Regions from separate parts of the Streptomyces sp. NPDC054863 genome, predicted to be linked through region 1. Evidence: riboswitches for the same ligand, from Rfam matches in the RefSeq annotation. Region 1 holds a riboswitch; the other holds the start of a gene.
What was found. A riboswitch is a leader RNA that binds a small molecule or an ion and turns the genes downstream of it on or off. The one in region 1 is predicted to bind cobalamin.

Region 1 (4,401 bases):
TCGTACCGCTGCTGATCGGGGCCGCCGTGCTGGTGGTGCTGACGGAGTACGTCGCCTCCCGGCTGCGGCGCAACGCACCGAAGTACCCCGCCTACTGGTGGTAGGCGGACCGGCGGGCCTCAGGAACGGGGCACGCCGAGCTTCTTCAGGTCGGCCGCGAGCGAGACGATCGCGCCGGGGTTGCGCGGGCTCTCCACCAGTTCCGCGTAGTCGAGGACGACGATCCGGTCGTTCTTGACCGCGGAGACGCCTGCGAGCGGCGGGTAGGACTTCAGGAACTTCCGCTTCTGCTCGGCGGTCGTGTCCCCGTAGTTGTTGATCACGATCACCTCGGGGTCGCGTGCGACGACGGTCTCCCAGCCCACCGTCGCCCAGCTGTCCTTGAGGTCCTTCATCACGTGGTCGCCGCCCGCCCTGGTGATGATGTCGTGCGGCGCGGCGTACAGACCCGAGGTGAACGGCTTGTCCTGCCCGCCGTCGTACAGGAAGACCCGCGGCCGGTCGGCGCCCTTGAGGGCTCCGGCCTGCGCGTCGGCCACCTGCTTGCGGAACTTCGCGACGAGGGCCTCCGCGCGGTCCTCCACGTCGAAGATCCGGCCCAGGTTGCCCAGGTCGGTGTAGAGCGCGTCGAGCGGCGGCATCACGCCGCGGGCCGTGCCGCCCCGCCCGTTGCGGCAGGACTCGCTCAGCAGGTACGAGTCGATGCCGACCTTCTTGAGATCGGCGGGGGTGAAGCCCTCGCCCTCGTTGAAGCCGTAGTTCCAGCCCGCGAAGACGAGGTCGGCGCGGGCGTCGAGGGCCATCTCCTTGTTGATCTGCTTCTTCGAGAGCCACTTGACCTTGCTGTAACCGCCCTTCCAGGGGACGGAGTCCAGGTCGCCCTTGTCGTCGGGCATCACGAAGCCCGCCATGTTCTCTTCGAGGCCGAGCGCGAACATGATCTCGGTGATGCCGACGTCGTTGGTGACCACGCGCTGCGGGGCCTTGGCGTAGGTCTTCTTCTCGCCGCAGTTCTCGACGGTGACGGGGTAGTGGCTTCCGGCGGCCTTGTCGTGGGCGGCCGGGGTGACCTGCGCGCCGCAGCCGCTGAGAGCGAGGGCGGCGACGGTGGCGAGGGCGGCGGGGCGTGTGCGCATGGGGCCGTGGTTCCTTAGGGAGTGGCGGGCTGGAGGCGGTCGAAGAGCAGCTGTACGGCGCCGGACTCCGGGTGCGGCACGCGGTGCGCCCGTACGCCGAAGACCTCGGCCAGCAGCTCGGGCGTGAGCACGTCGTGCGGGGCGCCGTGGGCGACGATCCGCCCCGCGTCGATGACGTACAGCAGGTCGCAGTGGAGGGCCGCGAGGTTGAGGTCGTGCAGTGCGGTGAGCACGGTCAGCCCGCTGCCGCGCACCAGGGCGAGCACATCCAGCTGCTGGGCGATGTCGAGGTGGTTGGTGGGCTCGTCGAGGACGAGCACCCGCGGCTGCTGGGCGAGCGCGCGGGCGATCAGGACGCGCTGCCTCTCGCCGCCGGAGAGGGTGAGGAAGCCGCGCCCCGCGAGGTGGGCGGCGCCCACCCCGGCGAGCGCGCTCGCGCACACCTGCCGGTCCTCGTCGCTGGTCCGGGCCACCGACCGCTGGTGCGGCAGCCGTCCCATCTCCACGACCTCGGTGACCGTGAAGTCGAACTCGGCGACCGCTTCCTGGGGCAGCGCGGCCAGCCGCCGGGCGCCTTCGCGCGCGGTCATCGCGTGCAGGTCGTCGCCGTCGAGGCGGACGGTCCCGCCGGCGGGCCGCAGCGCCCGGTAGACACAGCGCAACAGGGTTGACTTTCCACTGCCGTTGGGGCCGACGAGCCCGACGAGCTGCCCGTCACCGGCGTGCAGCACGACGTCCTCGACGAGGCGCGCACCGGCGATCTCGACGGTCAGGTCCTCGATGTCGATACGCATCACACGCCTCCGAAGCTGTACGAATTGCGGCGCATCAGCAGGACGAAGCACGGCACGCCGATGGCCGCGGTGAGTACGCCGACCGGGAGTTCCACGGGGGCGAGCACCGTGCGGGACAGGATGTCCACCCAGACCAGCAGGACCGCGCCCATGAGCGGGGCGACGGCGAGCAGCCGCCGGTGGTCGGCGCCGACCAGCATGCGTACGGCGTGCGGGACCATCAGGCCGACGAAGCCGATCGCCCCGCTGACCGCGACCACGCAGCCCGTGACGGCCGCGGTCACCAGGAACAGCTCCTTGCGCAGCCGTCCCGCGTCCACGCCGAGCGAGGCGGCGGTCTCGTCGCCCATCGCGAGGGCGTTCAGCCGGCGCGCGGACCACATGAGGTGGGCGAGCCCGCCGATCACGGCTGCGGCGGCGATCGGTACGGAGGCCCAGTTGGCGCCGCCGAGGCTGCCGAGCAGCCACATCATCGCGGAGCGGGCCGCCTCGCCGCGCTCGGCGGCGAAGACCATGAACGTGGTGATCGCCGAGAAGCCGTAGAACATCGCCGTCCCGGTCAGCACGAGCCGCAGCGGCGTCAGCCCGCGCGGCGTGCGGGCGATCGCGTACACCAGCACCATCGCCAGGAGCGCGGAGCCGAAGGCCGCCGCGGACAGCGCCCAGACGCCGAGCGCCCCGAGCGCCCCGAAAAGCAGCACGGCGTTGGCGCCGACGGCCGCACCCGACGAGATCCCGAGGACGAACGGATCGGCGAGTGCGTTGCGCACCATGGCCTGTGCGGCGACGCCGATGCCGGCCAGACCCGCCCCGACGACGGCGGCCAGCACGGCGCGCGGGAAGCGCAGTTCCCAGACGATGGTGTACGTCGGGACCTGCTCGGCGGATATCGTCCCGCCGCTCAGTCCGGCCCACAGATACCGCAGCACCTCGCCCCAGGTGAGCCCGGACGCCCCGATGCCCGCCCCGCAGACGAGGGAGAGCAGGAGGGCGGTCCCCAGGGCGATGACGAGCAGCGGTACGGACGCACGCCGGGGTGGCGCGGGACCGGCCCCGGCGCTGTCACCGGTGCCGACGCGGGCGTGGCCGTCGGCATCGTGGGCATGGGCGTCATGGGCATGGGCGAAGGATGTGGCCACGGGCGGTTCGCTTTCGCCTCGGGCCGTGCGCTGCGCGCCGGAAGCAGCGGCCCGGGACGCGGGGCGCCCTGTGCAGCACCTCTCGCAGTCCACGGCGAATTGTCAGGAGCCTTCACCGCCGCGGGTAATCGGGCTTGCGGAGCGTGGAGTTCGCTCCGCCCACCGTTGCGGGTCAGCGCCGGAATTCGACCGGCTTCCCCCGCGGGGCGCCTGTAGCTTAACGGGTCGGCCGTCGGGGCGAAGGCCGAGCCGCCCCGGCCCCCGCCGTCTGCCGCCCCGGCCCCGCCGTGTGCCGCCCCGGCCCTCACGGTCTGCCGCCCCGGCCCCCGCCGTGTGCTGCCCCGGCCCCCGCGGTGTCAGGACGGCTCGGCGAGAGTCGCCCCGCGGAGGGCCGGGAAGGCGGCGGCCACCGCGAGCGTGGCGGCGACGCAGACCAGGCCGCCGGTGATCACCGCGGTGCGGGCGGTGGTGAGTTCGGCGAGGAAGCCGAGGCCCGCGTTGCCGAGGGCCGGGGAGACCGAGGCCTGGACCATCCAGAGGCTGCTGACCCGACCGCGGAGTGCGTCCGGCGTGCCGTGCTGGAGGAGGGCGGAGCGCAGGGTCTCGGAGATCAGGTCGCCGAGTCCCGCGAGGGCGAGCAGCAGCAGGGCGAGGGGAAGGAGGGAGGTCGCGCCGAAACCGGTGAGGGAGAGGCCCCAGAGCAGTACGGCGCCGATGAGCGCGTGGCCGCCCGCCCGGCCGGTCCAGCCGCTGGTGGCCGCGCCGACCAGGGCGCCGAGCGCGGGAGCCGCGTACAGCAGCCCGACGACTCCGGGGCCGCCGCCGAACTGCTGGTCGGCCAGGACCGGGTAGAGCGCCTGCGGCATCGTGAAGACCATCGCCGCGGCGTCGATGAGGAGCAGGCCGACGATGAGGCGGTGCCCCCGCACGTACCGCACGCCGTCCGCGACGGCGGCGAACGACTGCCTGACCCCCTTGCCCGTGCCGGCGGTGGCGGCGGGAGGCAGCGGCCGTACGAACAGCAGCGCCAGCGAGAAGGCGAGGAAGCCGACCGCGTCGACGGCGAAGCAGGCGGCGAGCCCCGGACCCGCGACGAGCAGACCGCCGACGGCCGGACCGAGCAGGGCCGCCAGCTGGGTGGAGGCGGACGTCAACGCGCCTGCCGCGGCGAGGCGTTCGGTGCCGACGAGGGCGGGGATGGCCGCGAGCATGGCCGGGCCGCCGAGTCCGGCGAAGAGTCCGGTCAGGCCGGTGCAGAGGTAAATGAGCCAGACGTACGGGTCGGCCAGGAGCGCGTTGACCGCCAGCGCGGCTGCGACGAGGGTCAGTGGG
Region 2 (4,401 bases), on a different contig from region 1:
CGTCGAGGTCGTCGATGGCGGCGATGATCTCACCGAACTCGGCGTAGCACATGTGGGTGTGGATCTGGGTTGCCGCCCGCACCCCGGAGGTGGTGAGCCGGAACGACTCGGTGGCCCATTCCAGGTACGCCGCCCGGTCCGCGGCCCGCAGCGGCAGCGTCTCGCGCAGTGCGGGTTCGTCCACCTGGATGACCGAACTGCCCGCCGCCTCAAGGTCGTTGACCTCGTCGCGCAGGGCGAGCGCGACCTGCCGGGCGGTGTCGCCGAGCGGCTGGTCGTCCCGCACGAACGACCAGGCGAGCATGGTGACGGGCCCGGTGAGCATGCCCTTGACGGGCTTCTCGGTCAGCGACTGGGCGTACGAGGTCCACGCCACGGTCATCGGCGCGGGCCGGGACACGTCGCCCGCCAGGATCGGCGGCCGGACGTAGCGGGTGCCGTAGGACTGGACCCAGCCGTGCCGGGTGGCGAGGTAGCCCGTCAGCTGTTCGGCGAAGTACTGGACCATGTCGTTGCGTTCGGGCTCGCCGTGCACGAGCACGTCGAGGCCGGCCTTCTCCTGGAAGGAGATCACCTCGCGGATCTCGGCGGCGATCCGCTCGTCGTACGCGGCCCCGTCGATCCGTCCGGACCTCAACCGGGCGCGCGCCGTGCGCAGTTCGCGGGTCTGCGGGAAGGAGCCGATGGTGGTCGTCGGCAACTGCGGCAGTCCGAGTGCGGCCTGCTGGAGGACGGCCCTCTCGGGGTACGGGAGGTCGCGGCGGGCGTCGGTGGCGGTGACGGCCGCGGTGCGGGCGCGCACCGCCGGGTCGCGGGTCAGGGCGGAGGCTTCCCGGGAGGCCAAGGCGTCCCGGTTGGCGCCGAGTTGGGGTGCGATGGCGGCGGTGCCCTCGCGCAGGGCGCGGGCCAGGGTGACGACCTCGTCGGTCTTCTGCCGGGCGAACGCCAGCCAGCGGGCGATCTCGGGGTCCACGTCGGGTTCGGCTGCCGCGTCGAGCGGGACGTGCAGCAGGGAGCAGGACGGGGCGACGTCGACCCGGTCGGCGAGGCCGAGGAGGGTGGCGAGGGTGGTGAGCGAACCGGCGAGGTCGTTGATCCACACGTTGCGTCCGTCGACGACGCCTGCGACGAGCCGCTTGCCGGGCAGCCCGCCGACGGCGGCGAGCGCTTCGACGTGGGCGGCGGCGGGCCCGGTGAAGTCCAGCGCCAGCCCTTCCACCGGGCTCTGGGCGAGCACAGGAAGCGCCTCACCGAGCCGGTCGAAGTAGGAGGCGAGCAGGAGCTGCGGCCGGTCGGTGAGCGCACCGAGGTCGCGGTAGACGCGGGCGACGGTGCTCAGGACCGCGGGCGACCGGTCCTGTACGAGGGCGGGTTCGTCGAGCTGCACCCAACTCGCCCCGGCCGCGCGGAGGTCGGCGAGCACCTCCGCGTACACGGGCAGCAGCCGGTCCACGAGCGTGAGCGGTTCGAAGCCGTCGGCGACGCCGGGCGCGGGCTTGGCGAGCAGCAGGAAGGTGACCGGTCCGACGAGCACCGGCCGGGGCTCGGCGAGTCCCAGCGCGAGCGCTTCGCGCAACTGCTCGACGAGCCGCGTCGAGTCGGCGGCGAAGACGGTGTCGGGCCCCAACTCCGGCACCAGGTAGTGGTAGTTGGTGTCGAACCACTTGGTCATTTCGAGCGGCGCGACCTCGGCGGTGCCGCGTGCCATGGCGAAGTAGCCGTCGAGCGGGTCGGCGGCGAAGGCGCTCCGGTGCCGTTCGGGGATCGCGCCGAGGGTGACGGCGGCGTCCAGGACGTGGTCGTACAACGAGAAGTCTCCGACGGGGACTTCGGTGATACCGGCGTCGGCCAGTTGCTGCCAGACGCCGCGGCGCAGGGCGGCGGCGGTGTCGCGGAGCTCGTCGGCGCTGCCGCGTCCGGCCCAGTACGCCTCGGTGGCCTTCTTCAGTTCGCGGTGCGGGCCCTGCCGGGGGTAGCCGTGCACGGTGGCCCGGACGGGCTGCGGGGTGACGGCACCGGGGGCTGCGGGGGTGGCGGTTCGGTCTGCCACGGAACTCTCCTTCGCGAGTCGCGGGGGATCCCGGGCGACGTACGCGAGGAGGAGCCAGGTCGGCGCAGAAACAGCGGAGTCGGGCGTCCGGGGCGCCAAGAGCACCTGGACCCGTACGCACAGGACCCGCCTGCTTCCCACCGGCCCTCCCACGAGGCCGCCGAGATCGCCGTACGCACGGGTGGCGTACGGGCAGTGGCAGGTCTTCGGACTCGCGGACACGCCCGGAATCGCTCCCGGGCACCTACCGGCCGCCGCTTCCCGGACCGCGAGGTACGCGTGCGTACCGGTCCAGTGCGTATGACGGCTTTCGTTCCCACTCACCGCTGCGGGGCAGTCCCGGATTCCCACCGGGTTCCCTCTTGCGACGCTGCCGCCTGGCGGGCGGAGCGAACCAGCTGCGCCCGCCACACTAGCCCCTCGCGGGGCGGCGGCGCACGTGATCTCCGCCTCCCGGTCCGTACCGCGTCCGGCCCGGTCCCTGCGGCGTCCACCCGTCGGTCCGTGAGGCGTTCACCGCCAACCGGCCTACCCCGGTGGGGGGAATTCCGGCTCGACAGGCTGCGCCCGGCCCTCCCCCGGGGCACCTGTGCCCCATGGCTGACGCGCCCCGCTCCCACCGACCGCCGCACCGGCGCCGCGGGTTCGCGGTGCTGCCCGGGTGCGTCGCGGCGAGCGCCGCGGTGTTCGTCGTGTGCGCCGTGCTTGCCGCGCTGATGATGCCGGGGCTGCCCGGCGCCGATGCCGCGCCGGACGCGCGTCCGCTGTCGGCCGCCGAGTCCGAGGGCATGTCGGACGGCACGGACGCCGAACTGCGGTTGCTCGCCGGGAGTGTGCGCAGGAGCGCCGGCCGCAGTCCGGCGCGGCAGCCCGCCCGTACGGTACGAACCGCCTTTCCCGGCAGGCCTGTTGAGCGGGTCGGCGCGGCGGCCAGGAGCTGGGTGCACACCCGGGTTCCGGTGCCGTATCCGGTGCGCTGTGTGGTGCTGCGCTGCTGAGGAGGACCCCGCCCGCACCGCGCGGGCGGCCCGCAGGTCTCTCCTCCCCTGACGCAATCACCGTACGAAAGAAGGCTTTGCCATGCCCATCGACCCGTTCCTCGCCCTCAACGCCATGATCCGCGCCGAGGTGACCCGGACCGCCGACCCCGCGGCCGACCCCACGGCGAAGCCCGCCGCCCGGCCGACGGCCCGGCCTGCCGCACCGCGCGGGACGCGGACCCACGAGGGCGACGGGGAGGCCGTCTCCCGTACCGACGACGTGGGTTGATCCACCCGGCCGGGGGCGGCGCTGCGCCCCCGGCCCCGCGCGGGTTCGCGGTGCTGCCCCCGGCCCGTGCGTGCGGCGGGCCGGGGCACTCCGTGTGCGGCGTTCGCTCAGAGCGGGCGGTGCATGATGTGCAGTCCGACGTACCCCTGCTCCGGGTGCAGGAAGCCCTCCGGGACGGTGCCGACAATGCGGAAACCGAGCCGCTCGTAGAGGCTTACGGCGTGGGTGTTGCTGGCTGCGACCGCGTTGAACTGCATGGCCCTGAAGCCCCGGGCGCGTGCCCAGTCGAGGGTGTGCTCGACGAGGGCGCGGCCCACGCCCCGGCCGCCGTGGGCGGGGTCGACCATGTAGCTGGCGCTGGCGACGTGGGAGCCGTTGCCGCGCTGGTTGGCGTTCATCTTGGCGGTGCCGAGGATCTCCCCGGCGTCGTCGACGGCGACGACCGTACGGTCCGGGGCGTCCAGCATCCACCAGCCGCGACCCGTCTCCCCGTCGAGGTCGAGGGGGAAGGTGAAGGTGTCACCGGCGGCGGTGATCTTGTGGAAGAAGGGCCAGATCGCGGCCCAGTCGTCGGCGGTGGCTTCTCTGATCAGCATCCGGACAGGGTGCGGCTTCCGGCCCTTTCCCACCAGTTCTTTTCCTCTGCACTCCGTCGCACCCGCACTCGTCCCACTCCTCCTCGACTGGGACGCCAGACATCCCTGTGAGACACTGATGTCTCAGTTGAGTCTTACTAGTCTCGGAACGGGTGTCCCATGTCCTCCCCCGCCGCCTCTCGGCCCGACGCCGGGACCGCTGCCCCGCACCTGGACCCACGGCGCTGGGCCGTCCTCGCGATCCTGTCGGGCAGCCTCCTGCTGATCGCGATGGACACCACGATCCTCAACGTGGCGTTCCCCTCGCTGGTCGCCGACCTCCAGCCGGGCTCGGTCGAGCAGCTGTGGATCATCGACGTCTACGCGCTCATCCTGTCGGGCCTGCTGGTGACGGCGGGCGCGCTGGGCGACCGGATCGGCCGCAAGCGGATGCTGCTGGCCGGATTCGCGATCTTCGCGCTGGCCTCCCTGCTCGCGGTCTTCGCC

Region 2: it holds a riboswitch for cobalamin, as region 1 does, so the genes downstream of both, metE (5-methyltetrahydropteroyltriglutamate--homocysteine S-methyltransferase) here and ACWGIG_RS01185 (FecCD family ABC transporter permease) in region 1, are expected to answer to the same signal.

The regions. Positions count from the first base shown of each region.
Region 1 covers NZ_JBSGZD010000003.1:14,054-18,454, reverse strand. Annotated here, with positions in the region: gene ACWGIG_RS01200 (HPP family protein) at 1-104, shown strand, start outside; gene ACWGIG_RS01195 (ABC transporter substrate-binding protein) at 120-1,136, opposite strand; gene ACWGIG_RS01190 (ABC transporter ATP-binding protein) at 1,151-1,930, opposite strand; gene ACWGIG_RS01185 (FecCD family ABC transporter permease) at 1,930-2,946, opposite strand; cobalamin riboswitch at 3,172-3,315, opposite strand; gene ACWGIG_RS01180 (MFS transporter) at 3,426-4,401, opposite strand, start outside.
Region 2 covers NZ_JBSGZD010000209.1:3,153-7,553, forward strand. Annotated here, with positions in the region: gene metE (5-methyltetrahydropteroyltriglutamate--homocysteine S-methyltransferase) at 1-2,050, opposite strand, end outside; cobalamin riboswitch at 2,231-2,465, opposite strand; gene ACWGIG_RS28115 (hypothetical protein) at 2,647-3,048, shown strand; gene ACWGIG_RS28120 (hypothetical protein) at 3,131-3,319, shown strand; gene ACWGIG_RS28125 (N-acetyltransferase family protein) at 3,427-3,915, opposite strand; gene ACWGIG_RS28130 (MFS transporter) at 4,075-4,401, shown strand, end outside.